Regions from separate parts of the Mesorhizobium sp. M0001 genome, predicted to be linked through region 1. Evidence: riboswitches for the same ligand, from Rfam matches in the RefSeq annotation. Region 1 holds a riboswitch; the other holds the start of a gene.
What was found. A riboswitch is a leader RNA that binds a small molecule or an ion and turns the genes downstream of it on or off. The one in region 1 is predicted to bind thiamine pyrophosphate.
Positions count from the first base shown of each region.

Region 2: it holds a riboswitch for thiamine pyrophosphate, as region 1 does, so the genes downstream of both, NKK50_RS25855 (YkoF family thiamine/hydroxymethylpyrimidine-binding protein) here and thiB (thiamine ABC transporter substrate binding subunit) in region 1, are expected to answer to the same signal.

Region 1 covers NZ_JAMYVS010000024.1:2,956-14,176, forward strand. The annotation lists gene NKK50_RS30180 (ABC-F family ATP-binding cassette domain-containing protein) at 1-285, opposite strand, end outside; gene NKK50_RS30185 (thiamine diphosphokinase) at 287-946, opposite strand; TPP riboswitch at 1,109-1,223, shown strand; gene thiB (thiamine ABC transporter substrate binding subunit) at 1,267-2,274, shown strand; gene thiP (thiamine/thiamine pyrophosphate ABC transporter permease) at 2,495-4,093, shown strand; gene thiQ (thiamine ABC transporter ATP-binding protein) at 4,090-4,854, shown strand; gene NKK50_RS30205 (M48 family metalloprotease) at 5,186-6,592, shown strand; gene NKK50_RS30210 (RNA polymerase factor sigma-32) at 6,689-7,546, opposite strand; gene NKK50_RS30215 (amino acid ABC transporter substrate-binding protein) at 7,944-8,717, shown strand; gene NKK50_RS30220 (amino acid ABC transporter permease) at 8,855-9,535, shown strand; gene NKK50_RS30225 (amino acid ABC transporter ATP-binding protein) at 9,532-10,299, shown strand; gene NKK50_RS30230 (CarD family transcriptional regulator) at 10,496-11,077, opposite strand.
Region 2 covers NZ_JAMYVS010000012.1:26,416-37,636, forward strand. The annotation lists gene NKK50_RS31395 (hypothetical protein) at 48-578, opposite strand; gene NKK50_RS25830 (hypothetical protein) at 694-996, shown strand; gene NKK50_RS25835 (DUF1236 domain-containing protein) at 1,339-1,668, shown strand; gene NKK50_RS25840 (hypothetical protein) at 1,767-1,982, shown strand; gene NKK50_RS25845 (DUF2934 domain-containing protein) at 2,075-2,314, shown strand; gene NKK50_RS25850 (hypothetical protein) at 2,471-2,863, opposite strand; TPP riboswitch at 3,065-3,177, shown strand; gene NKK50_RS25855 (YkoF family thiamine/hydroxymethylpyrimidine-binding protein) at 3,168-3,776, shown strand; gene NKK50_RS25860 (ABC transporter permease) at 4,032-4,874, shown strand; gene NKK50_RS25865 (ABC transporter ATP-binding protein) at 4,871-5,653, shown strand; gene NKK50_RS25870 (ABC transporter substrate-binding protein) at 5,650-6,657, shown strand; gene NKK50_RS25875 (LexA family transcriptional regulator) at 6,820-7,482, opposite strand; gene NKK50_RS25880 (hypothetical protein) at 7,563-7,937, shown strand; gene NKK50_RS25885 (GcrA cell cycle regulator) at 8,024-8,716, shown strand; gene NKK50_RS25890 (DUF6456 domain-containing protein) at 9,045-9,644, shown strand; gene NKK50_RS25895 (hypothetical protein) at 9,710-10,018, opposite strand; gene NKK50_RS25900 (NmrA family NAD(P)-binding protein) at 10,222-11,106, shown strand; gene NKK50_RS25905 (COG3904 family protein) at 11,164-11,221, opposite strand, start outside.

The DNA.
Region 1 (11,221 bases):
AGGCCCAAGCCCGGCCTCGACATAGGCGCGCACATTGGCAAAGCCGTCCATGTCGGGCATTTGCGGGAGATAGCGCACCGTTGCCGAAGGCTGGCGGAAGACCTCGCCGTCTTGCGGCTCGATCAGACCAGCAGCAATCTTCAGGAGCGTCGACTTGCCGGAGCCGTTGCGGCCGACGAGCGCGATCTTGTCACCGGCGGACGCCGTCAGTTCGGCGCCATCGAGCAGCGGCGTGCCGCCAAAGGTCAGTCTTATGCCGTCGAGGTTGAGAAGGGGCGGGGCCATGTCAGCTTTCAGGCAAGGGGTAGGGGTGGGCGAGCAGCAGCGCGCGGCCATGGCCGAGCGCGATTTCGAGGCCGCCCCCGGTCGTGTTGGACTTGACCTCGTTCGAGATGGTCAGCGACGAGCCGAACACGACCTCGACATGGTCGAGCGGCCACTTCGCGCCGGACACGGTGAGGCCCGAAAGATCGGAAAAGCCGAGCACCGAAAACAGCGTTCCGTCGGCATAGTCGAAGCCGGCCTTGCCAGGCAGCAGAGGGGCGCCTTCCTGCGCTCCGCTGGTCAACAGCAATTTTGTGCCGGCCTCGGCCAGCCGCAGGCTGAGCGCCAGATGGAGGAAGGCGTGGTCGGCGCGCTTGCCGCCGAAAGCGCCGGCCAGCACCAGGCTGGTGGCGCCGCGTTCCAATGCCGCCGCGATCGCCAGTTCGCCATCGGTCTTGTCCTTTTCGGGAGGAAACACCTCCCGCGGCACGGCGGCGAGATCGGCAGGCAGGTCCGCCGGCACGGAATCGAAATCGCCGACCCACAGCTCCGGCATCACGCCGAGCAGGCGGGCATGATCGATGCCGGCGTCGGCGGCGATGACGCGCGTGCCCGCGACCTGGCGGTCGAGCCGCGGCGTGCGGACGAGATCGCCGCCAAGCAGGATGGTGAATGTGCTCATATCCGCTGGCCCTTACCAGCCCCGCCGACGAAACGGAAGGCCGAGCGGCACCGTCACTCTTTGTTGGAGCATGATCTTTTTCCGGAAACGGATTCCACTTTCCGGGATCACGCTCGGGCAAACTTCCACTTGCGTGGCACCTTGGCCGGGCCTATGTGTCGAAACGCTCTAACGGGGTGCCGGACGCGATCTTCGCGGACCGGCTGAGAGGCAGTCTCGCCAACCCGCTGAACCTGATCCGGTTTGTACCGGCGGAGGGATTAGACGCTTCGGACAGCCCGACGCCTCAATTCCTTTCAACACGAATGAAGGAGGCGCCGATGCGCATTTTTTTGTCCCGTCTTGTCCCAGCGCTTGGGCTTGCTGTTTCGCTACTGGCAAGCCCTGCGTGCGCGCAGGAAAAACTCACGATCTATACCTATGAGAGTTTCACTGCCGACTGGGGTCCAGGCCCCCAGGTGAAGAAGGAATTCGAGGCCGAGTGCGGCTGCAGCGTCGACTTCGTCTCGGTGGCCGACGGCGTCGCGCTGCTCAATCGCGTCAAGCTCGAAGGTGCGTCGACCAAAGCCGATATCGTGCTTGGCCTCGACACCAACCTCACCGCGGAAGCCAAGGCTTCCGGCCTGTTTGTCCCACATGGCGCGGTGGCTGAAAACAACGTGCCGGGCGGCTGGAGCGACGACACTTTCGTGCCCTACGATTATGGCTATTTCGCCGTCGTCTACGACACCGAGAAGCTGAAGAACCCACCGAAGAGCCTGAAGGAATTGGTCGAGGGCGATGCCGCCGACAAGATCGTCATCCAGGATCCGAGGACGTCGACGCCGGGCCTTGGCCTGCTGCTGTGGGTTAAGTCGGTCTATGGCGACAAGGCGCCGGAAGCCTGGGCGAAACTCAAGGGCAAAGTGCTGACGGTGACGCCGGGCTGGAGCGAGGCCTACGGCCTGTTCACCAAGGGCGAGGCGCCGATGGTGCTTTCCTATACGACGTCGCCGGCCTACCACATGGTGGCCGAGAACACCGGGCGCTTCCAGGCGGCGTCGTTCGAGGAGGGCGAGTATCTGCAGGTCGAGGTCGCCGGCATCACCACCACGGGCGCGAAGAGCCCGCTGGCGGCGAAGTTCCTGGCCTTCATGACCGGGCCGAAATTCCAGGATGTCATTCCGGAGACCAACTGGATGTTCCCGGCCGGGAAAACCGACAAGCCGCTCAATCCGGCTTTTGATAGGCTGGTCAAGCCGGCGAAGACCTTGCTGTTCAGCCCGGAAGAGGTCGCGGCAAATCGCAAGGCCTGGGTGGATGAATGGCTGGCGGTGATGAGCAAGTAGCTTTGGCTGTATGATCGAAAGATGAGTGCCCTACGGCGCCCCCCTCTGTCCTGCCGGACATCTCCCCCACGAGGGGGGAGATTGGCCTTTACGTTGACTTTCGCCAATCTCCGAAGCTGCAGGAATGAGCGGAGCGCTAAAACCGCCAATCTCCCCCCTCGTGGGGGAGATGTCCGGCAGGACAGAGGGGGGCGCGAAGGAACGCGACGCCCGGTAAAGAGTGCAACGCTCTGACCCCCGCATCACGGCCGGCATTGTCGCGCTTGCGGCAATCGCGCTGCTGATCGGTGGCGCCTTCGCCGGCCTTATCCGCGAAGGCGCGCACGACCTTTCCGGCGCCGCGTCCGCCTTTGACCTCTATCTCCTGCGCGTTGTCCGCTTCACGCTCTGGCAGGCTGCGCTCTCGATGCTGCTTTCCGTCGTACCGGCGCTGTTCGTCGCCCGGGCGCTGTCGCGGCATCCGCGCTTCTTCGGACGCGGCTTCATCCTGCAGCTATTCACTGTGCCCCTTGCCTTGCCGGCAATTGTCGGAGCGCTGGGAATACTGGCGCTCTATGGCCGCGCCGGTTATTTCGCCGCGATCGGTGGCCAGAGCTGGCCCGACATCTATGGGCTGTCGGGCATCCTCGTCGCCCACGTCTTCTTCAACCTGCCGCTGGCCACCCGGCTGTTCCTCGAAGCGCTGGGAACGGTGCCGGCCGATCAATGGCGGCTGGCGAGCCAGCTCGGCATGGGGGCGAGGCCAGCCTTCCGGCTGATCGAGTGGCCGGTGCTGCGCGCCGCGCTGCCGGGCGTCGCCGGGCTTGTCTTCATGCTTTGCATCACCTCCTTCACCATCGTCCTGATCCTCGGCGGCGGGCCGGCGGCGACGACGCTGGAAGTCGCCATCTATCAGGCGCTGCGTTTCGACTTCGATCCGGCGCGAGCGGTGACGCTGACGGTGCTACAGATCGCGCTGACTTTCGCCGTCATGCTGGCGCTGACGCGGCTCGGCGCCAATGTGACCGGCGACGCCAATTTGCCTGTCGCGCCGCGCCGCTATCACTTGGCCGGCAAAGCAGAAACAGCGTTCAACGCCGTCCTGATCGTGCTCGCCTTGCTGTTCGTCGCCGGACCGATGGCGGCCACCGTTGCCTCCGGCCTCGGCGCCGATCTCGGCCGGCTGGCGGGCGAGAGTGCCGTGCGTCAGGCGACGCTGACCAGCGCCGGTCTCGCCTTCTCGGCGGCGCTACTTTCGGTGGCGCTGGCACTGTCGCTGATCATGGCGCGGCGGGCACTGTCGCTGCGCCGCCGGTCCAGTGCCCGTTCATTGCTCGAACATGCCACCGACACCGGCGCCGGCTTCGTCCTCGTCGTGCCGCCCATCGTCATCGGCGCCGGCTGGTTTCTCCTGCTGCGCACGGTCAGCGATGTCTTTGCCATCGCGCCGGTCATGGTCGTCACCGTCAATGCGGTGATGGCGATGCCCTTTGCCATCCGCGCGATGCGCCCGGCCTATGATGCGGCGAGCGAGCGCCATGAAAAGCTGTGCGCGCAGCTCGGCATTGCGGGCTGGAACCGGCTGCTTCTGGTCGACTGGCCATCGCTCCGGCGGCCGCTGGCCACCGGCTTTGCCTTCGCCATGGCACTGTCGCTCGGCGATCTCGGCGTCATCGCGCTGTTCGGCAGCGATTCGGTGCAGACCTTGCCCTATCTCCTGCTGGCGCGCATGGGCAGCTATCGCACGGCCGATGCTGCCGGGCTGGCTTTGCTGCTCGGGGCGGTCTGCCTTGCATTGGTGGTCGCGGCAGACTGGCTGGGACGGGGAGAGAGATCGTGACGTCCGCTGTGGAGAAAGGCACGACTGTCCGGCTGGACACGGTCTCGTTCAGCTATGGCGAAACGTCATTCCTGTTCGATGTCGAATTCCATACATCTAAGATCACCGCCATCATGGGGGCAAGTGGTTCGGGCAAATCGACCTTGCTCAATCTGGTGGCTGGTTTCGAGACGCCGGAGTCCGGTCGTGTGCTGATCGGCGGCGCCGATGTCGGCGCCGAGCCGCCTTCGGCGCGGCCGGTGTCGATGGTATTCCAGGAAAACAATCTGTTTGCTCATCTCTCGGTGGAGAAGAATGTCGGGCTCGGCCGCTCGCCATCGCTCAACCTGACCGACGCCGATCGCGCCGCAATCGCCGAGGCGCTTGACCGCGTCGGCCTGGCCGGCAAGGAGATGCGCCTGCCGCGCGAACTCTCCGGCGGCGAAAGGCAGCGCGTAGCGCTCGCCCGCGTTCTGGTGCGCGACCGGCCAGTGCTGCTGCTCGACGAGCCGTTCGCTTCGCTCGGGCCAGCACTGCGCGACGACATGCTCGACCTGGTGGCCGGCGTTCATGCCGAGCGGGCGATGACGGTGCTGTTCGTCACGCATCAGCCGGAAGACGCTCGCCGTATCGGCGAGCAGATGGTTTTTCTGGACAATGGCAGGGTTGTCGCGACGGGACCTGCCGCCGATTTTTTCGACGGCACTGGCCCTGAAGCGTTTCGGCGCTATATCGGCGCAAGTTCGGGCGGATCACGCGATATTGCCCGGAAGCGGACATAATTTACGACCAAACCGGCTACAGGTGATGTGGCGCTTGCTTGCCATGGTCCAGCTGATGTGGCTAGGTCCGCTTAGTACTGGTCCGGCACGAGCCGTGATTTGCCCCCTACAGCGCCGCATCCGGCCGGATGCGTAAACGCTGTAGGTTTTTTGATGTGTGCAGGATTGCCAACGAAAACCGATTTTTCGCTGGCACGGACCCCGGTCCAAATCATGCGCCGAGAGCTGAAGGAACGCCGTGCTGCCGACCGGCACTGACACTTTGAAACGCAGACCGCTGGTGCGCTTCCTCGCGCTGGCCGGCCTTGCCGTGGCGCTGGCCAGCTGCCAGATGTTCACGCCTCCCGAAGTGCAGGAATCTGGCTTCCAGCCTTCCGACAAGCCGATCACGGTCGACAATGTCGCCGCCAACAGCAAGCTTGCCGAACTGGCGAAGGCACAGCATCCGCGCATCCTTGCCACCTATGGCGGCGAATATTCCGATCCCAAGCTCGAGCGCATGGTGGCCAAGGTTGTCGGCAGCCTGACCGTGGTGTCGGCCAATCCGACCCAGACCTATCGCATCACCATCCTCAATTCGCCAAACGTCAACGCTTTCGCGCTGCCGGGCGGCTATCTCTACGTCACCCGCGGCCTGCTGGCGCTGGCCAATGATTCGGCCGAACTCGCCGCCGTCATCGCGCATGAGATGGGCCACGTCACCGCCAATCACGGTCTGCAGCGACAGCAGCTCGAGGCCGAGGAAGGCCTGGCGACCAAGGTGGTCTCCGATGTGCTGGGCGACAGTCCGACCGCCAAGCAGGCATTGATCCGCGGCAAGCTGAGGCTGGCGCAGTTCTCGCGCAACCAGGAGCTGGAGGCAGACGCGATCGGCATCAAATCGATCGGCGAGGCGGGTTACGATCCCTATGCCGCCGGGCGTTTCCTGCAGTCGATGTCGGCCTATACCGATTTCCGCTCGATCAGCGGCGCCACCGACGCCAGCCTCGACTTCCTGGCTACGCACCCCAACACGCCGCAGCGAATTGATCTGGCGCAGCGCCACGCCCGCCAGTTCGGCGCGCCGGGCATCGGCACCCGCGACCGCGATTCCTTCCTGGCCGGGATAGACGGCCTGCTCTATGGCGACACGCCGGAAGAGGGCTATGTGCGCGGCCAGACCTTCCTGCATCCGGGCCTCGGCGTTTCGTTCACGGTGCCCGACGGCTTCATCATCGACAATTCGGCGGCGGCGGTGACGGCGACCGGTCCCGGCGACATGGCGATCCGCTTCGACGGTGTGTCGATCGACAAGGATCGTGCGCTGACCGACTACATCAGAAGCGGCTGGGTGGCTGGTCTCGACGAGACCAGTGTGCGCCAGGAGACGATCGACGGCAACGAGGCGGCGACAGCGCACGCCGGCGCCGATGGCTGGCAGTTCGACATTGCGGTGATCCGCGCCGGCGGCCAAGTCTACCGGCTTTTGACAGCGGCCCCCTCGGCCAGCACGACACTCGATCCGGTGGCACGCTCGGTCAGCGGTTCGTTCCGCGTGCTCAGCCCCGCCGAGAAAGCGGCACTGAAGCCGCTGCATATCCGCGTCGTCACGGTACAGGCCGGGCAGACGATGGGCACACTTTCGGCGCAGATGGTCGGCGTCGACCGCAAGCTCGATCTGTTCCGCGTGCTCAACGCGATGTCGCCGGGCGCCTCGGTTTCGGCCGGCGACAAGGTCAAGATCGTCACGGACAGATAGCGCCGGTCTTCGTCAGAAACCCCAGCCTTCGTAGTGCTTTTTTCTGAGATAACTTTTCTGAGATAACTCGGGGCGGTACCCCTGTTCCTGGCAATCTCACGCTGCCATGAATTCGGGGTTCTGCTTGACCAGCGCGAGCTTGAGCTTTTCCATGGCGCGGGCCTCGATCTGGCGGACACGCTCCTTGGAAATGCCGAGCGTCTCGCCGAGCGCCTCAAGCGTCGCACCTTCGTCGGTCAGCCGACGCTCCTCGATGATCCTGAGTTCGCGGGCATTGAGCGCGCGGAGCGCCGTCTTCAGCCACATCAGGCGCCGTTCGACGTCGATGGTGTCGCCGGCGACCTCGTCAGGCAATGGATCGTCCGAAATCAGGAAGTCCATCCGCTCGGTGGTACCGGCCTCATCGGCGAGGGGTGCGTTGAGCGAAGAGTCAGGTGCTGAAAGCCTGGAATCCATCTTCTCGACATCGGCCTCGGAGACGCCGAGGGCTACCGAGACTTCGCGGTAGAGCGTGGCGTTAGAGATCGGCTCGGCGCCGTTGGCAAGACGGGCGCGCAGGCGCCGCAGGTTGAAGAACAGCGCCTTTTGCGCCGAAGAGGTGCCGCCGCGAACGATCGACCAGTTGCGCAGGATGTAGTCCTGCATCGAAGCGCGGATCCACCATGTCGCATAGGTCGAGAAGCGCACCTCGCGCTCCGGCTCGAAACGCGCGGCTGCTTCCAGCAGCCCGACATGGCCCTCCTGGACCAGATCGCCGAGCGGCAGGCCGTAATGTCGGAATTTCGAAGCCATGGAGATGACCAGCCGCATATGGGCGACGGTAATCTGATGCAGCGCCTGCTGATCCTGGTCTTCCTTCCAGCGCAAGGCGAGAACATGTTCCTCATCGCGCTCGAGGTAAGGGGCTTTCATTGCCGTGCGGACCATGGTCCGTCCTGCCGTGTCTTCGATCATGCCGCGCTCCTGCTCCCGGACATTTTCGGACGGCCTGGCGGCCGTTATCTCTGTTTGACGCAATTCCGAGGGAAACCGCTTTCCCACTTTCCTGGAATTGCTTCGGGCCTAGCGCAGCCAAGGGTTCTTGAAATGGAAACGCGGCGCCCTACAACAAGCCATGAACGTGCCACACCGGGGATTGGTTCCGCCGCCGATGGCGGTTGTTTTGTGCGGTCCGACAGGGCGCATCGACACCGCAGATCGGGACTATTGGCACCGATCCGAGCTGCTTTGAGAATCTGATTTCTGGATCGTCGTTTTTTTGAAATCTGGTTCCTTATTTTGCTGCGCTGTATCTGTCAGTTTCCGGCTCTCACAAGCGCCGGACACCGGCCAAGGACGGGATCACACAGAAATGAAATGGCTCAAGTCGCTCATCGTCGCCGGAACGCTTCAGGTTCTGGCTGTTACATCAGGCCATGCCGGCGCCAATCTTGACCAGATCAAGCAGGCCGGCACCCTCAAAGTCGGCACCGAAGGCACCTATGCGCCCTTCACCTATCATGATGCTTCCGGCGCGCTGGTCGGCTTCGACGTCGAGATCGCCAAGGCGATCGGCGACAAGCTCGGCGTCAAGGTCGAGTTCCTCGAAGGCAAATGGGACGGGCTGATCGCCGGCCTCGACGCCAACCGCTACGACGCCGTGATCAACGAGGTCGGCATCACCGACGCGCGCAAGGCCAAGTACGATTTCTCCGATCCTTACATCGCCTCCAAGGCCGTGCTGATCGTGCGCGGCGACAACACCGACATCAAGACCTTCGCCGACCTCAAGGGCAAGAAGTCGGCACAGTCGTTGACATCGAATTTCGGCAAGCTCGCCGAGACCAACGGCGCCGAACTCGTCGGCACCGACGGCTTCGACCAGTCGATCCAACTGCTGCTCACCGGCCGCGCCGACGCCACCATCAATGACAGCCTGTCTTTCCTCGACTTCAAGAAGCACAAGCCGGACGCCAATGTGAAGATCGCCGCGCAGGAAGAGAACGCCGACTATTCCGGCGTCATCGTGCGCAAGGGTGATCCGGAGCTGGTCGCGGCGATCAACAAGGCGCTGGCCGACATCAAGGCCGACGGCACCTACAAGAAGATCGCCGACACTTATTTCGGCCAGGATGTCTCGCAGTAAAGACCATCTCCCGGCGGTTTGCCGGCAATGACAAATAGCGGCGGGCCGTCTTTGACGGCTCGCCGTTTTTCGCATGATATGAGAAGCACACAATCGCACTGCCGTCACCGCGGCGGTCTGTGAAGGAGGAGCCGTTCGTGCCGCACTGGCTACACCTGATGCTGGACTCGTTGCCGACACTGCTGTGGGCGGCGTTGATCTTCACCGTACCGCTGACATTGCTGTCGTTCGCACTCGGCCTGTTCGTCGGCCTGGTTGTCGCCCTGGTGCGGCTGTTCGGTCCCAAGCCTCTGGTTGCCGTGGTCCGCTTCTATGTCTGGATCTTTCGCGGCACGCCGCTTCTGGTGCAGCTGTTCCTGATCTTTTACGGCCTGCCTTCGGTCGGCATATTGCTGGATGCTTTTCCGGCGGCGCTGATTGGATTCACCCTCAACATAGGCGCCTACAGTTCGGAAATTATCCGCGCCGTGATCGGCTCGGTGCCGAAGGGCCAGTGGGAGGCGGCCTATTCGATCGGCATGACCTGGAGCCAGGCGATGCGGCGCACCATCCTGCCGCAAGCCGGCCGCGTCGCCGTGCCGCCGCTGTCAAACACCTTCATCTCGCTGGTCAAGGATACGTCGCTCGCCGCCGCCATCACTGTGCCGGAGATGTTCCAGGCGGCGCAGCGCATCGTCGCCACCACCTATGAGCCGCTGATCCTCTATGTCGAGGCGGCGATCCTTTATCTGGCGATGAGCTCGGTGCTTTCGGCCTTGCAGACGCGGCTGGAGGAGCGGCTCAACCGTTATGGCGGCTTCCTGGAGGCGCGCTCATGATCGGCCTCACCGACATCGAAAAGCGCTTCGGCGACAATCTGGTGCTGAAGGGCGTGACGGTCACCATTGCCGAAGGCAACGTCACCGCGCTCGTCGGCCCCTCCGGCGGCGGCAAGAGCACACTGCTGCGCTGCATCAACCTGTTGGAGATCCCGACCTCGGGCATGGTGCGCATCGGCGACGAGACGCTGGAATTCCGTCCCGGCGTCAAGATCCCCAGCCGCGACATCCAGCGCCTGCGGCTGCAGACCGGCATGGTGTTCCAGAATTTCCAGCTGTTCCCGCATCGCACCGCGATCGAGAACGTCATGGAAGGCCTGGTGACGGTGCTGAAATGGCCGACGGCAAAGGCGCGCGAGCGGGCACTGGCGCTGCTCGAGAAGGTCGGCATGGCGCACAAGGCGGACGATTGGCCGGCAACGCTGTCGGGCGGCCAGCAGCAGCGTGTGGCGATCGCCCGCGCCCTGGCGCCGTCGCCGAAAGTGCTGCTTTGCGACGAGCCGACCTCGGCGCTCGATCCGGAACTGGCGCAGGAAGTGGTCGACGTGCTCGGAAAACTCGCCAGCGAAGGCACCACCATGGTGATGGCCACGCACGACCTTCGCCTTGCCTCCAAGATCGCGCAGGAGGTGGTGTTCCTCGATGCTGGCGTCGTCGTCGAGAAGGGGCCGTCCACCGTGGTGTTCAGCAATCCGGAGCGTGAACGGACGAAGCGTTTTATTGCGACGCTGAAGCAGGAGGCGGAGAAGGAAGCCGGCGGCTGAGCCTTCTACCTCCCCCTTGTGGGGAGGTCGGACGGAAGGTCCGGGTGCGGTCTGGGGTCGTCCCCATCCTCGCTGCTTCGCAGCGACCCTGCCTGGGCGAGCCACGGGTCCCGCCCGTCCTTGGAACCCCACAAGGGGGTAAAAACAAAAACCCGGCACAAGGCCGGGTTTTTCATGATTTCGACGGTGAAAGCGATCAGGCAGCTTCTTCCTGCTCGGCTTCCTCATTGTCGGCCTTGGCGCCGCGCTTCGGGCCCTTGTTGAGGTTGACCTCGATCAGGCGCACGGCTTCGGTTTCCGACATGCGGTTGACTGCCGCGATCTCGCGCGCCATGCGGTCGAGTGCCGCCTCATAGAGCTGACGCTCGGAATAGGACTGTTCCGGCTGGTTGTCGGCACGGTAGAGGTCGCGCACGACTTCCGAGATCGAGATCAGGTCGCCCGAATTGATCTTGGCATCATATTCCTGCGCACGGCGCGACCACATGGTGCGCTTGACGCGGGCGCGGCCCTGCACGACCTTCAGCGCGCGCTCGACATAATCCTCTTCCGACAGCTTGCGCATGCCGATGGAGGTCGCCTTGGCGACCGGAACCTTCAGGCGCATCTTGTCCTTCTGGAAGTCGATGACGAACAGTTCCAGCTTGTGGCCCGCAACTTCCTGCTCGTCGATCGAGACGATCTGGCCGACGCCGTGTGCCGGATAGACGATGTACTCGCCGGTCTTGAAACCGTGGCGTGCCGAGGTGGACTTCTTCTGCGGGGTGATCGTTGCCATTACGCCCTGAACTCCTTGTTGTGGCACCGGCGGCCTGCCGGTCCGAACGCATGCGACCGGGGACACCGATCGTTAGCCGCACAACAGATGAACCCATCGGAAAAAGCCGAGACCGGCAAACCGCATACATAGCGACTGCCTGGC
Region 2 (11,221 bases), on a different contig from region 1:
TGTCGAAGGTGCCGAGATTGTCGCCGTCCAGCCCTTGACCACAAGGGCTAAGCCAAACCGCCAAGGCGGCTTAAACGAAGGATCCGGCCAGCCGGATCCTTCGAAATATCCCGATGCTCCGGCATCGCCTTCAGCTCATCCTTGGTCCAACTGGTGACGGCGTGGACGTCCCGGGAAACCTCTCGAAAGTCCGCGGTCGCTGCCTTACACGTCGTCGAACGGGCCGCCGCGCCTCGCCAGGTCGTGACCAATGGCGGCTTCCTCGGCGTCGTCGGGCAAGGCATCGTCACTGTCCTGGTAGGGTTGTCGTCATCCTCCTCGGGCAATTCGCCTTCCTTCTCGACACCGGTGGTGTCCGGCAGGCTTTCCTCATCTGCTCCGTCGGGCAGGACCGTTGCGCCACGCAGCGCATCCCAATCCTGCCGGCGCGGCGTCGGCGCTTCCACCTCGTCATTGGCGATCCTGTCGCGGGCATCGTTTTTGCTCGGTGGCGCCTCGACCCCGTCATTGGGTTTTCTGTTTCGTTCTTCCATGATTGCCTCCTCCGGGCGGCTTTGCGTCGAGAAGGTGGAACTCACTTCCGGCTGTCAGGTTCCGGCAACCACTCCATCTCCGTGGAACCAATTGCCGCCAGTCTGCTTTGCCAAGGACTAGTCTGCTTTGCCAAGGAGATGAATCCAGAGGAGCTGGACCATGAAGACTTTCCCCCTCATCCCATGCGTGCTGCTCCTGGCGCTGGCCGACCCGGCGGCTGCGCAGGACAATGGCGACCAGCACGGCCCTGCCGCGCCTTGCCAGGCGCAGCCTCAGGACGATGGTCAGAAGCCGCCGGTCGCCAATGGCGGCGGCGAATCGACCAGCACGCTCGGTCCCTGCGGCGGCGTGCTGCAGCCGCCGCCCAGTGGTGACCAGGGTATGACGCAGCCGCCGCCGGATCAGGGCAAGACGCCGGTGATCAAGCCTGGCGAGGTGCCTGCGCAGCCGCCGAAGCAATGACCTTTTGCTTGAAACTTCACGGCGTGGCACGAAGGCGGTCGGTTCCGGTCTTGGCCGGGCGACGCGGTCACCGGATCAATGCCGGCGCCGGCCGCAATCGCCACCGGAATTGGAGCCGTGCATCATCCATGTCGAAGGTCTCCTGAGGGATTGTGCTTCAATGCGAATCTTGCGGGTGCGGGTTCTGCTGGCATGACCGGGAAGCCGATCAATTTAGTCTCCGCTTGCGGAACAAGACCGTACCGGCTGCGTTTGCCTCCAGGAGCCCGCCACCTCGATCTGCGCTGTTTTCGCCTCATGCGGGAACACGGCGGAGCTCGCCAACAACGACAGGAGACGAAGATGAAAACCATCCTTATTCCCGCCGTCGCCGGGCTCGCCATGATCGCTGGTATCGGCATTGCCGCCGCCGACGAGGTGATCGTCACGCAGCCGGCACAGCAGCAGGTGATCATCACCCCGGAACAGCGCACGGTCGTGCACCAGTACGTAAAGAAACATCCGCTTGCCTCGGTCAATCTGCTCGGCGTCGAATTGAATGTCGGCACTGCCTTGCCTGACACTGTCGAGCTGCAGGAGGTTCCCGACGTTCAGTACAGATACGCCGTCGTCGACAACCATACCGTGTTGGTCGACCCCAGCACGCGCAGGATTGTCGAGGTGGTCGAGTAACGCTCGACAACCTAACCATTCATCGGTGATACGGCCCTGTCGTTCTTCCCAAAAGGGCGGCAGGGCCGAATGACGAACATGATGAAAGGAGAATTGCCATGTTGCCGCATGTCGAGACCCCGAACTCCGCCAATGTTGCGGCGTGTTGCGACAAGTTGCTGGCCGAGCGCAACACGGCGCTGTTATCGATGAAGGAAGCGATCGCGCTCCTGCGGGAGCGCACCGGCACCGATCGTTCGGATGCCGACCTCGCGGGGCTGATCGTCAAGAAAGCGGCGCTGCTCGGCGTTGCGGTGATTTCCGACCCGCGCTGAGATGTCTCGTCACTCAAGACGCCGGCCGAATTTTCGGCTAATGTTTTCGTGGAATCTGGACCAACCGACCGGACCCAACCACGGAGGCTTAAGTGACGGACGACAAACAGGACCGCATTCGCCAGCGCGCGCACGAGATCTGGGAAAAGGCCGGCCGGCCTGAAGGCGCGCATCAGGAACACTGGGAGCAGGCCACGGCTGAAGTCGATGGCGCGGTCGCCAAGCCCAAAAAGGCGGCGAAGAAAGCTGACGCCAAGCCCGCCAAGGCAGCCGCCAAGCCAAAGGCCGCGAAGCCTGCCGCCGCAAAGTCCGGCAAAGCCAAATCGAAATAAGGCCAGAAATAAGGCCAGTCGAAATAAAGCAAGGCCGGAATTCGCTGGCCGGGCCATCCTTGGCGCCCGCCGTTCAGGCGCGCCCGAGCCTCTCAACCTGACGAATTGCGCCTGCGACGGGCAGCGCAATTCCTTGTGTTTGGCGACAGCCGCCCCTCATGCCTCCCAGGCATAACTCGACAGCGCAAAGCGAATCCCGGCAGCTGTCATGGCCAGTTCGCATTCGGTGATCTGGCGCAGGTGGCGCAGATAGCGCGTTACAGTCTGTGGCAGCCAGCCGGCGCAGGCCTCGACATAGGCGCGGCTGTGAACAAGGGTGCCGGTCGACAGCCTCTCGTCCTTCTCGGCAACGACTTTCAAATATTGGCGGATGAAGCGGATGTCGTCGGCGATGTCCTGGCTGGCCATTCGCCAGGCCCCGGCGAGGCGTTGGCACTGATCGAATGACAAGGGCAACAACGGCGGCGGCAATAAAGGCGGCGGCAACGACGGGGGTGACAGCAAAGGACGAGAGAGATCGGCGAAAGCAACATGGTTCGCTGTGCTCAAGGACATTCCTCTCTGCGAAAAGAGAGATCGTACTTTATGTACGAACGAGCGTCAAGCCAATTTCGTACGGTTGGGACGATAACGCAACGAACTGACGAGTCGTCTGTTAACGCCCGGGCGCCCGGCACGTCTGGCCCAAAACACTTTCCCGCAGTGCCTCAACAAACGGCTTCCCCAATGCCGCGAACGGTGCTTTAACCCGCCCATCCACAGGGGTGCTCCGTATCGTCGGGGCTGAGATGAGGGCGGCAAGCCTTCGGACCCTAAAGCTGATCTGGATAATACCAGCGGAGCGAGGCGGGCGATGTTTTCAGGCGCACAGATTTCCCTTTATCCCATGACCGACGATTTCGTCGGCGTCATCCTCGGCGCGCTCGGCGCGCTCGATCCCTGGCGCGACCGGCTGCGGATCGAAACCGATGACATCTCGACCCTTATGGTCGGGCCGCCCGAGGTGCTGTTTCCCGCCATGCGCGACCTGTTCGTCGCGGCGGCCAAAAGCGGCAAGCACTGTGTGCTTTCGGCGGCGGTCTCGCGCGGCTGTCCGGGCGAGCCCGACGATCCGATCTGCCGCTCCGACGAGACCGGCGGCCCCGCCATTCCGCTGGACGAGCGCAAGATCGCCGCGATCCGCGCTGTCCAGGCCACGCCGTCGACCGGCCAGCCGGTGGCGGCGCAGTTCTCGCTCTACGTTATGGGCACGGGCGACCATATGGACGAGATCTACGGCTGCATCGATTTCCTGAAACAGTCCGGCGTCTTTGAGCGCTCAAAGAACTTCTGCACCAAATTGCGTGGCGATGCCGGTGCGGTGTTTGCCACGCTCAACGAGGCCTTCTGCCGCTTCGGCCCCGGCGCCGGCCACGTCACCCTCGACATCACGATCTCGGCGAACAGCCCGAGCGCCGTCTGAGCCGCGGCTCAAGCGTCGTTCCTTGAGGATATTGCCGTGGCTGGTTTATCTGACCCATTGCGTGGAGGAGATGCCTCTGACCCCTCAGCACAAAGAGGAGGGGAGCCATTGGCGATTGGCGAAGACCGCGATGCCCACGAATCTCCCCCCTCGAGCAGGAGATGGCCGGCAGGCCAGAGGGGGTCCCAGCGCGTGGAGCGCCGACGTCCTTTTCGCATCGGCAAGGCGTGGGCGCTCTATGCGAGACGACCCCCTCTGTCGCCTTCGGCGACATCTCCCCCTCGAGGGGGGAGATTAGCCGCAGCCATCGCCAAGACCATCCCCGCCGCCTGCGCCTCCGCCCTGCTCCTCGCGGCGTGGGAGCTCTACGCCCGCTATGGTGGCGCTGCGCCCACCATGCTGCCGGCGCCGTCGCGCGTGCTGCAGCAGGCCTGGGAGCATCGCGCTGCCCTTGCCGACAACACGCTGCCCACCATCCGCGCCACATCAGCCGGCTTCGCCTGCTCGTTGGTCGCTGCCTTCGTGCTTTCGGCGCTGGTCGATTTCTTGGCCCCGCTGCGCCGCGCGCTGTTTCCGCTGCTGATCGTCAGCCAGACCTTGCCGCTGGTCGCGATTGCGCCGCTCATCGTGCTGTGGTTCGGCTTCGGGCTGATGCCAAAAATCTTGCTTGTGGCGCTCGTTACCTTCTTCCCGATGATGGTGGCGCTGGTCGAGGGTTTTGCCGCGACCAGCAAGGCGATTTCGCAGATGCTCGCCACCATGGGGGCAGGGCGCTGGCGCATCTTCTGGCTGGCGCGCCTGCCTTCGGCGCTGCCCTATTTCTTCGCCGGGCTGCGCATCTCCATCACCTACGCCGTCGTCGGCGCGATCTTCGCCGAATATGCGGGGGCGGCGAAGGGGCTGGGCATCTACATGCTCAATGCCAAGAACAACTTTCGGCCCGATCTGGTGCTCGCCGCGGTCGCCGTCAGCGCCGCGCTCACGCTTGTCTTGTTCGCCATTGCGGTGCTCGTCCAGCGCTTCGCCATGCCTTGGGAGAATGCAGGGAGCGAAAGCCGCGACGGCAAGGTTGAAGCTGCAGAAGAGAACCGTCAATGACGCGGCTCGAACTCCGGGACATCAGGAAGAACTTCGGCGCGCTTGAGGTGCTCGCCGGCATTTCGCTTCATGTCGCGGCCGGCGAGTTCGTCTCCATCCTCGGCCCTTCCGGCGCCGGCAAGTCGACGCTGTTCCAGTTGCTGACCGGCGCGCTGAAAGGCGAGGGCGACATGCGCTTCGACGGCGCACCATTGCAGGGCAGCCCCTTCGCCTTCATGCCGCAGCGCGACGCGCTGATGCCGTGGCGACGCGTCATCGACAATGTGACGCTGGGGCTGGAGGTGCAGGGCATGAAGCGCCGCGAGGCGCGCGCGTCCGTTGCGCCATTGTTCGCTGAGTTCGGCCTTGCCGGTTTCGAGCGCGCCTGGCCGGCCGAGCTTTCCGGCGGCATGCGCCAGCGCGCCGCCCTTTTGCGCACCGTGGTGCAGCAGCGCGACATGCTGCTGCTCGACGAGCCCTTTGGCGCGCTGGATGCACTGACCCGCGCGGGTATGCAGCGCTGGCTGGAAGGCATGTGGCAGCGCCACCGCTGGACCGCGCTGCTGATCACCCATGACGTGCGCGAAGCCGTCTACCTCTCCGATCGAATCTATCTGATGTCGGCGCGGCCGGCCCGCATCATCGGCGAGATTGCCGTGCCGCTGCCGCGCCCGCGCACCACCGGCAGCGATGCCGCGCGCCAGGCCGCCGCGCTCGAAGCCGACATCCTCGACACGCTGCTCAATCCCGGGACTGACCGGGGCTTGTTTCCGCAGACCGCTCAAAGGAGTTTTTCATGACCGAATTCACACGCCGGCAGGCTTTGCTGCTGACGCTGGCCGCCGGATTGCCGCTGGCCTCGCGCGCTCATGCGGCTGCGCAAAAAATCACCGTCGCGCTCGACTGGACGGTCAACACCAACCATGTCGGCCTGTTCGTTGCCCGCGACAAAGGATTCTACAACGAGGCCGGGCTCGATGTTGAGATCCTGCCCTATGGCGATACTGGCGCCGGCACGCTGGTCGCCAACCGCATCGCCGATTTCGGCATTGCCGGCGTCGGCCTGTTTACCCAGCGGGCTGCCGGCGCCGATCTCAAAGCGGTCTACGCCGTGGTCCAGCAGGAGACCGGCCGGCTGGTCTTCAACGCGGACCGTAGTGAGATCAAAGGCCCGAAAAACCTTGACGGCCTGACCTATGGCGGTTTCGGCAGCGCCTGGGAAAACACGCTGATCTCGACCATCATCCGCCACGATGGTGGCAAGGGCGTTTTCGAGACGGTGACATTAGGCACCTCGGCCTATGAGGCGCTGGCCAACGGCTCGGTCGACTTCACGCTGGAGGTCTCGACCTGGGAAGGCGTCGATGCGGAGCTGAAAGGCGTCAGGCAGCGCGGCTTCCGCTACGCCGACTACGGCGTGCCCGACGAGCACACCACCTTGATCGCCTCCAGCAATGCATATCTCCAGGCAAACCCGAAGGCCGCATCGGCCTTCGTCGAAGCAACGCGGCGCGGCTACCAGTTTGCCTGCGATCACCCGCAGGAGGCTGGCGACCTGCTGATCGCGTCCAACAAGGACGCGCTGACCGACCCGGCGCTGATCCACGCTTCGCTGAAGATGCTCGTCGACGGGCACTTCCTCAGAAGTCATGCCGGCGTCATCGGCACCGTCGACAAGGCCAAGATCGAGGCGATCGGAACCTACCTCTTCAGGGCCGGCATATTGCTCGATGGCGATGGCAAGGTTCTGAAGGAGAAGCCGGATTTTGGAGCGTATTTCACGAACGAGTTTTTGGGCGCGTAATCTCCCCCCTCAAGGGGGAGATGTCGCCGAAGGGGTCGGTACGTCCTGACGCGACTTCCTATCGCGGACAGAGGACGTCAGCGCCTTACGCGCGGCGACCCCCTCTGGCCTGCCGGCCATCTCCCCCTCGAGGCGGGAGATTGCGCCTCACCGCCTTCTCCCTCACATATCGATCATCGAGCGCTTCACCCGGCCGATGATGGTGATGGCGCCTTCGAGCGCCGGCGGCGGGATGTCCATGTAGGAGGCCGGCTGGAAGGGCGGGTTCTCGTTGGGGCGATAGCGCTTGTAGGTGGCCTGGCCGGATTCGTCCGAAATGACGTAGCAGCCATTGGTCACCAGCCGCTTGTCCCTGAGGTTGACGAAGATGATCGAATCCGGTGGCGAGATCTTGTTCATCGACGGGCCGTCGACGCGCAGCGCAATCCATTGGCCCTGCTCCAGATCGGTGGTGGGGATGGTCGGATAGTCGCTGAGATTGGCCACCGTATCCTGGCTGCCGAGTTCGCCGGCGCTGATCCACGAGACGATGGGCACATCGACGGTGGCCAGCGACGGCATCGGGATCTGCCGGCCCGACTCGTCAAAGCCGAAATGGCCCCCCGCAAGGCTGCCGCCGTCACCGTTGAACAAGAGCCAGCCGGGATCGACGCCGAACAGGCGGCCGTATTTCTCCGCCGCCTTGCGCGACAGCGGCCGGTTACCATTCTCGTGACTGATCAGCGTGTTCTTGTTGATGTCGCGCAATGCTCGCGCCGCGTCGCTCGGCGAGGCATAACCCGCCTCCGCCCGCGCCTGCTGCAATCTGTGCCTCGGTTCCTGCATCGTACAAATTGCCTGAAATTTATCGTCCAATTTGTACGATTTCGCTTGCGTACGTTTCGTACATATCGTACGCTTAGCGCATGATCGAACAAACCGCAAGCGTTTCCGCAGACATCGTCAGCTTTCTCCCATCGTCCGGGCTGTCCTCCTCCCCGGTCCGGACGCAAACCGGGGCTCTTGCCCCGGATCCGGTCGAACCGTCGTCCCCCCGATCGACCGGAACGGCCGGAGCCGCTCCTCTCCCGGCTCGGGCCACCTCTTCAGCCCATGGCGCCGCCGGTGCGCCAAGGGCTGTCTCCGGCGGGCAGGGTATTTCCTGCATCCGCACGGAAGATGGCACCGTCATCCTGTTCGACCGGCTGACGGGCAGGGCGGTTTCCGCCCTCACCAAAGCGGCCGCCGAAGCCGCCTTGCGGCATCTCGCCGGCTCGCTGCCGGCCGCCAGTATCGGCTGACCGCACCGACCATCCGCTCTGATTTTTTCCCGTGGGCCCTCGGGGCCGGCGCTCGGCCTTTGCGCGCGCAATCAATGGATACCGACATGACTGCCTATACCGACACCGAATTGCAGGAGATCGCCGTCTGGCTGAGGGATGGCCTGTCGGCCACAGGGATCGCCGTCCGCTTCACGGCGCTGCGCGGCAGTCCGGTCTCGCGCAATGCCATCATCGGCATCGTCCACCGCAACAGCGCGTTGAAGACCATCGGCTTCGCCAACCCCAGAGGCGGCAGGTCCGGCGGCCGACCGAGGAAGAATGCGACGGGGAAGACTGCGGCAAACGAGAATACCGCCAAGAGGAATCCGCCGGCGCAGCCAAGCAAGCTCGTAAGGGAAGTAGGAGTTTCGAAGCAGGCCGCGCCGGTCAAACCGGCCGCCAAACCGAGCCGTCAGCCATCGGCCAGGCCTCTGTTGCCAGCCCGTCCGGCGCCCTCGATCCCGGGCGAAGGACGGCTGGTGGTGGACGGCGAAATCTACCGCTTCAATGTGCCGGCGCCGCGCCCTGCCTCGCTCGGGCGTCAGCCGCATGTCGCCGCCATGCGCTTCATCGACTGCCTGTTCGACCGCTGCCGCGCGCCGCTCGACCTGACGTTGGAGGAAGACCCCGACAACGATGCTCCCGGCAGTCGGCCGGGGCTCGAGATGCTGTGCTGCGGCCTGCGCACAAGGGCGCTGAAAAGCTACTGCGAATATCATCAGACGCGTTTCCACCGACCTGTGGCGGAGGTGGTGTGAGCGGCTGGGCTCCGTTCCTCGCCTCCGGACGACCCCACCAATGATCGAAAGCCGGCGGGACAGCGCCCCCCTCTGTCCTGCCGGACGTTCGTCGCTCGGGAAGCCAAGCAATTGGCTTTCCGTCCGCTTCGCGGACCACTCCTCAACCTCCACGCGGGGGGAGATTGGCAGCTCGCCCGCACTGCCTTCCAACGGCGGTGGTGATTGGCGAAAGCCGACGCGACATCCGATCTCCCCCCAAGTGGGGGAGATGCCCGGCAGGGCAGAGGGGGGCGCGAAGGAACGCCAACCTTCCGGCTCAACAACCCAATCCCACAAGGATCCCCCGATGAGCAAAAAAACCGCGCAGAAAGCCAAACCGCCGAAATTGCCTGCGGGCGAAGCCGAGCAGGTGCGCATCCGCCGCGAGATCGGCCATGATTTCGCGCTGAAGGACGATCGCTTCGGCCGCAAGCGGTTGAGCGTCGGCACCGAAGAGGCGCGGCGCGTCTACGAGGTCTCCAATGACGGCTACACCGCGACCGGCGGCATCGTGCGGGTGCGCAATGTCGATCCGCTGGTCGGCATCACCTCGCTGACCCGCCAGCAGCGTGAGGCCGCCCAGCGGTTTCGCGACGATTTCGAGCGCGCCTCGCGTGACGGGCTGCGGCCGATGCCGTGGGAAGAGCGCATTGACGGCGGCCGCATCAATGGCGGCATCCCCGACCGCGTGCTCAACGCCGGCCGCGCCCACACCCATGCCATCGCCGCCATGGCCCACTGGGAAGTGACGGAGGTGGTTCGCAAGATCTGCCTCGAAGGCCAGTCGGTGAAGGCGCTCGCCGAACGCACCGGCGAGGGACGAGATGTGGTGGTGAAGCTGTTGAAGGTCGGGCTCGACCTTTTGGCCGTGGGTTACGGGATGATGCTGATGCGGAAGCCGCGATAAGGCCGGCAGCCGCGCAGGAAGCGGCCGGCCGGCAGATGCCGGCCGACCGGTTTCACCCTATCGGATCACCGTTCGCAAACGCGAATTTCCTCGATGATCCTGTGATGATGGCGCCAATGCTTGACCAACTCTATTCGGCAATGGCGATGGTGCCTGTGATACCTGTGGTACCTGAAGCCGTTGTCGTAGGCATTATACTGGTAGTAGGGGCGAGGAGCGTAGCGATCGTAATAGTCGCCATAGCTGTCATTGTAGTCATCGTCATAGTAGCCGTTGCCGATGCCGATCACGACGCGCCCGCCGGCATTCGCCGGAGCGATCATCGCCGCCGCCGCAGTGATAGCGATAGCCGAAGCAAGCAGGAGCTTTCTCATAGCTGCCTCCTATTCAAGGTTGCGCTAATATAACTCGCTGGGCACCACCTCGTTCCATAATTTTGCAAGATGCGAACGACCCCTGCGCCGTGCATTGCGAGGAAAGCCGGCGTCACCTCCTGTCAGCATCGTCCCCCGATTTTTGAACCCTTCGCCGCCCCAGCCATTAATCCGGCATGAATCAGCAAGGGAAGGACGAGACCATGCATGTCATTCTTGGAGGTACCGGCCATGTCGGCTCGGCGGCGGCAATGGCGCTGTTGCGGCAGGGAGAGGATGTCACGGTGGTGACGCGCGACGAGTCGAAGGCCGCATGGTTGGTTGAACAGGGCGCGGAGGCAGCGGTTGCCGATGTGCTCGATGTCGAGGCGCTGCGTGAAGTCTTGCGGCGCGGCAAGCGGGCGTTTCTGCTCAACCCGCCGGCCGATCCATCGACCGACACCGACGCCGAGGAGCGCAAGACGGTTGGCGCCATTGCGGCGGCACTGGAGGGCTCCGGCCTCGAAAAGCTGGTGGTGGAATCGACCTATGGCGCGCAGGCCGGCGAGGGTGTCGGCGATCTCACCGTCCTTTACGGCCTCGAGCAGAAGCTGAAGGCCCAGGCCATTCCGGCAAGCATCAACCGCGCCGCCTATTACATGAGCAACTGGGATCAGGCCTTGGAGACGGCGCGGCGCGACGGCGTCATCACCTCCTTCTTCCCGGCGGATTTCGAGCTGCCGATGGTGGCGCCGCAGGATCTCGGCGAGGCCGCGGCGAGACGTCTGCTGGAGCCGACGGACAAGACCGGCACGCACTATATCGAGGGCCCTCGGCGCTACTCAGCCGCCGATGTCGCCGCAGCCTTCAGTGCGGCGTTGCGCAAAAACGTGCGCGTGGTCACGGTGCCGCGCGAGCGCTGGACAGAAACCTACGAAAAACTCGGCTTCTCCAAAGCGGCGGCCGAGTCCTACACCCGCATGACCGAGGCCACGCTGGACAAGCCGGCGGAGCCGGAAAACCCGGAGCGCGGCACGACCAGCTTGGAAAGCTATATTGCTGCGCTCGTCGAGGGGCGGCCGGAAGACCTGTTGAAGGGTGCCGCGTAAAGTGAAGGGTTGCTGTTGAGAAACAGGCGCTTCGACGACCTACGTGGCCCGCTATTCCTATTGCCTGACCGTTCGGCAGTTGCCCGCCGGCGGCGTGGTCTTGCAGATATCGATG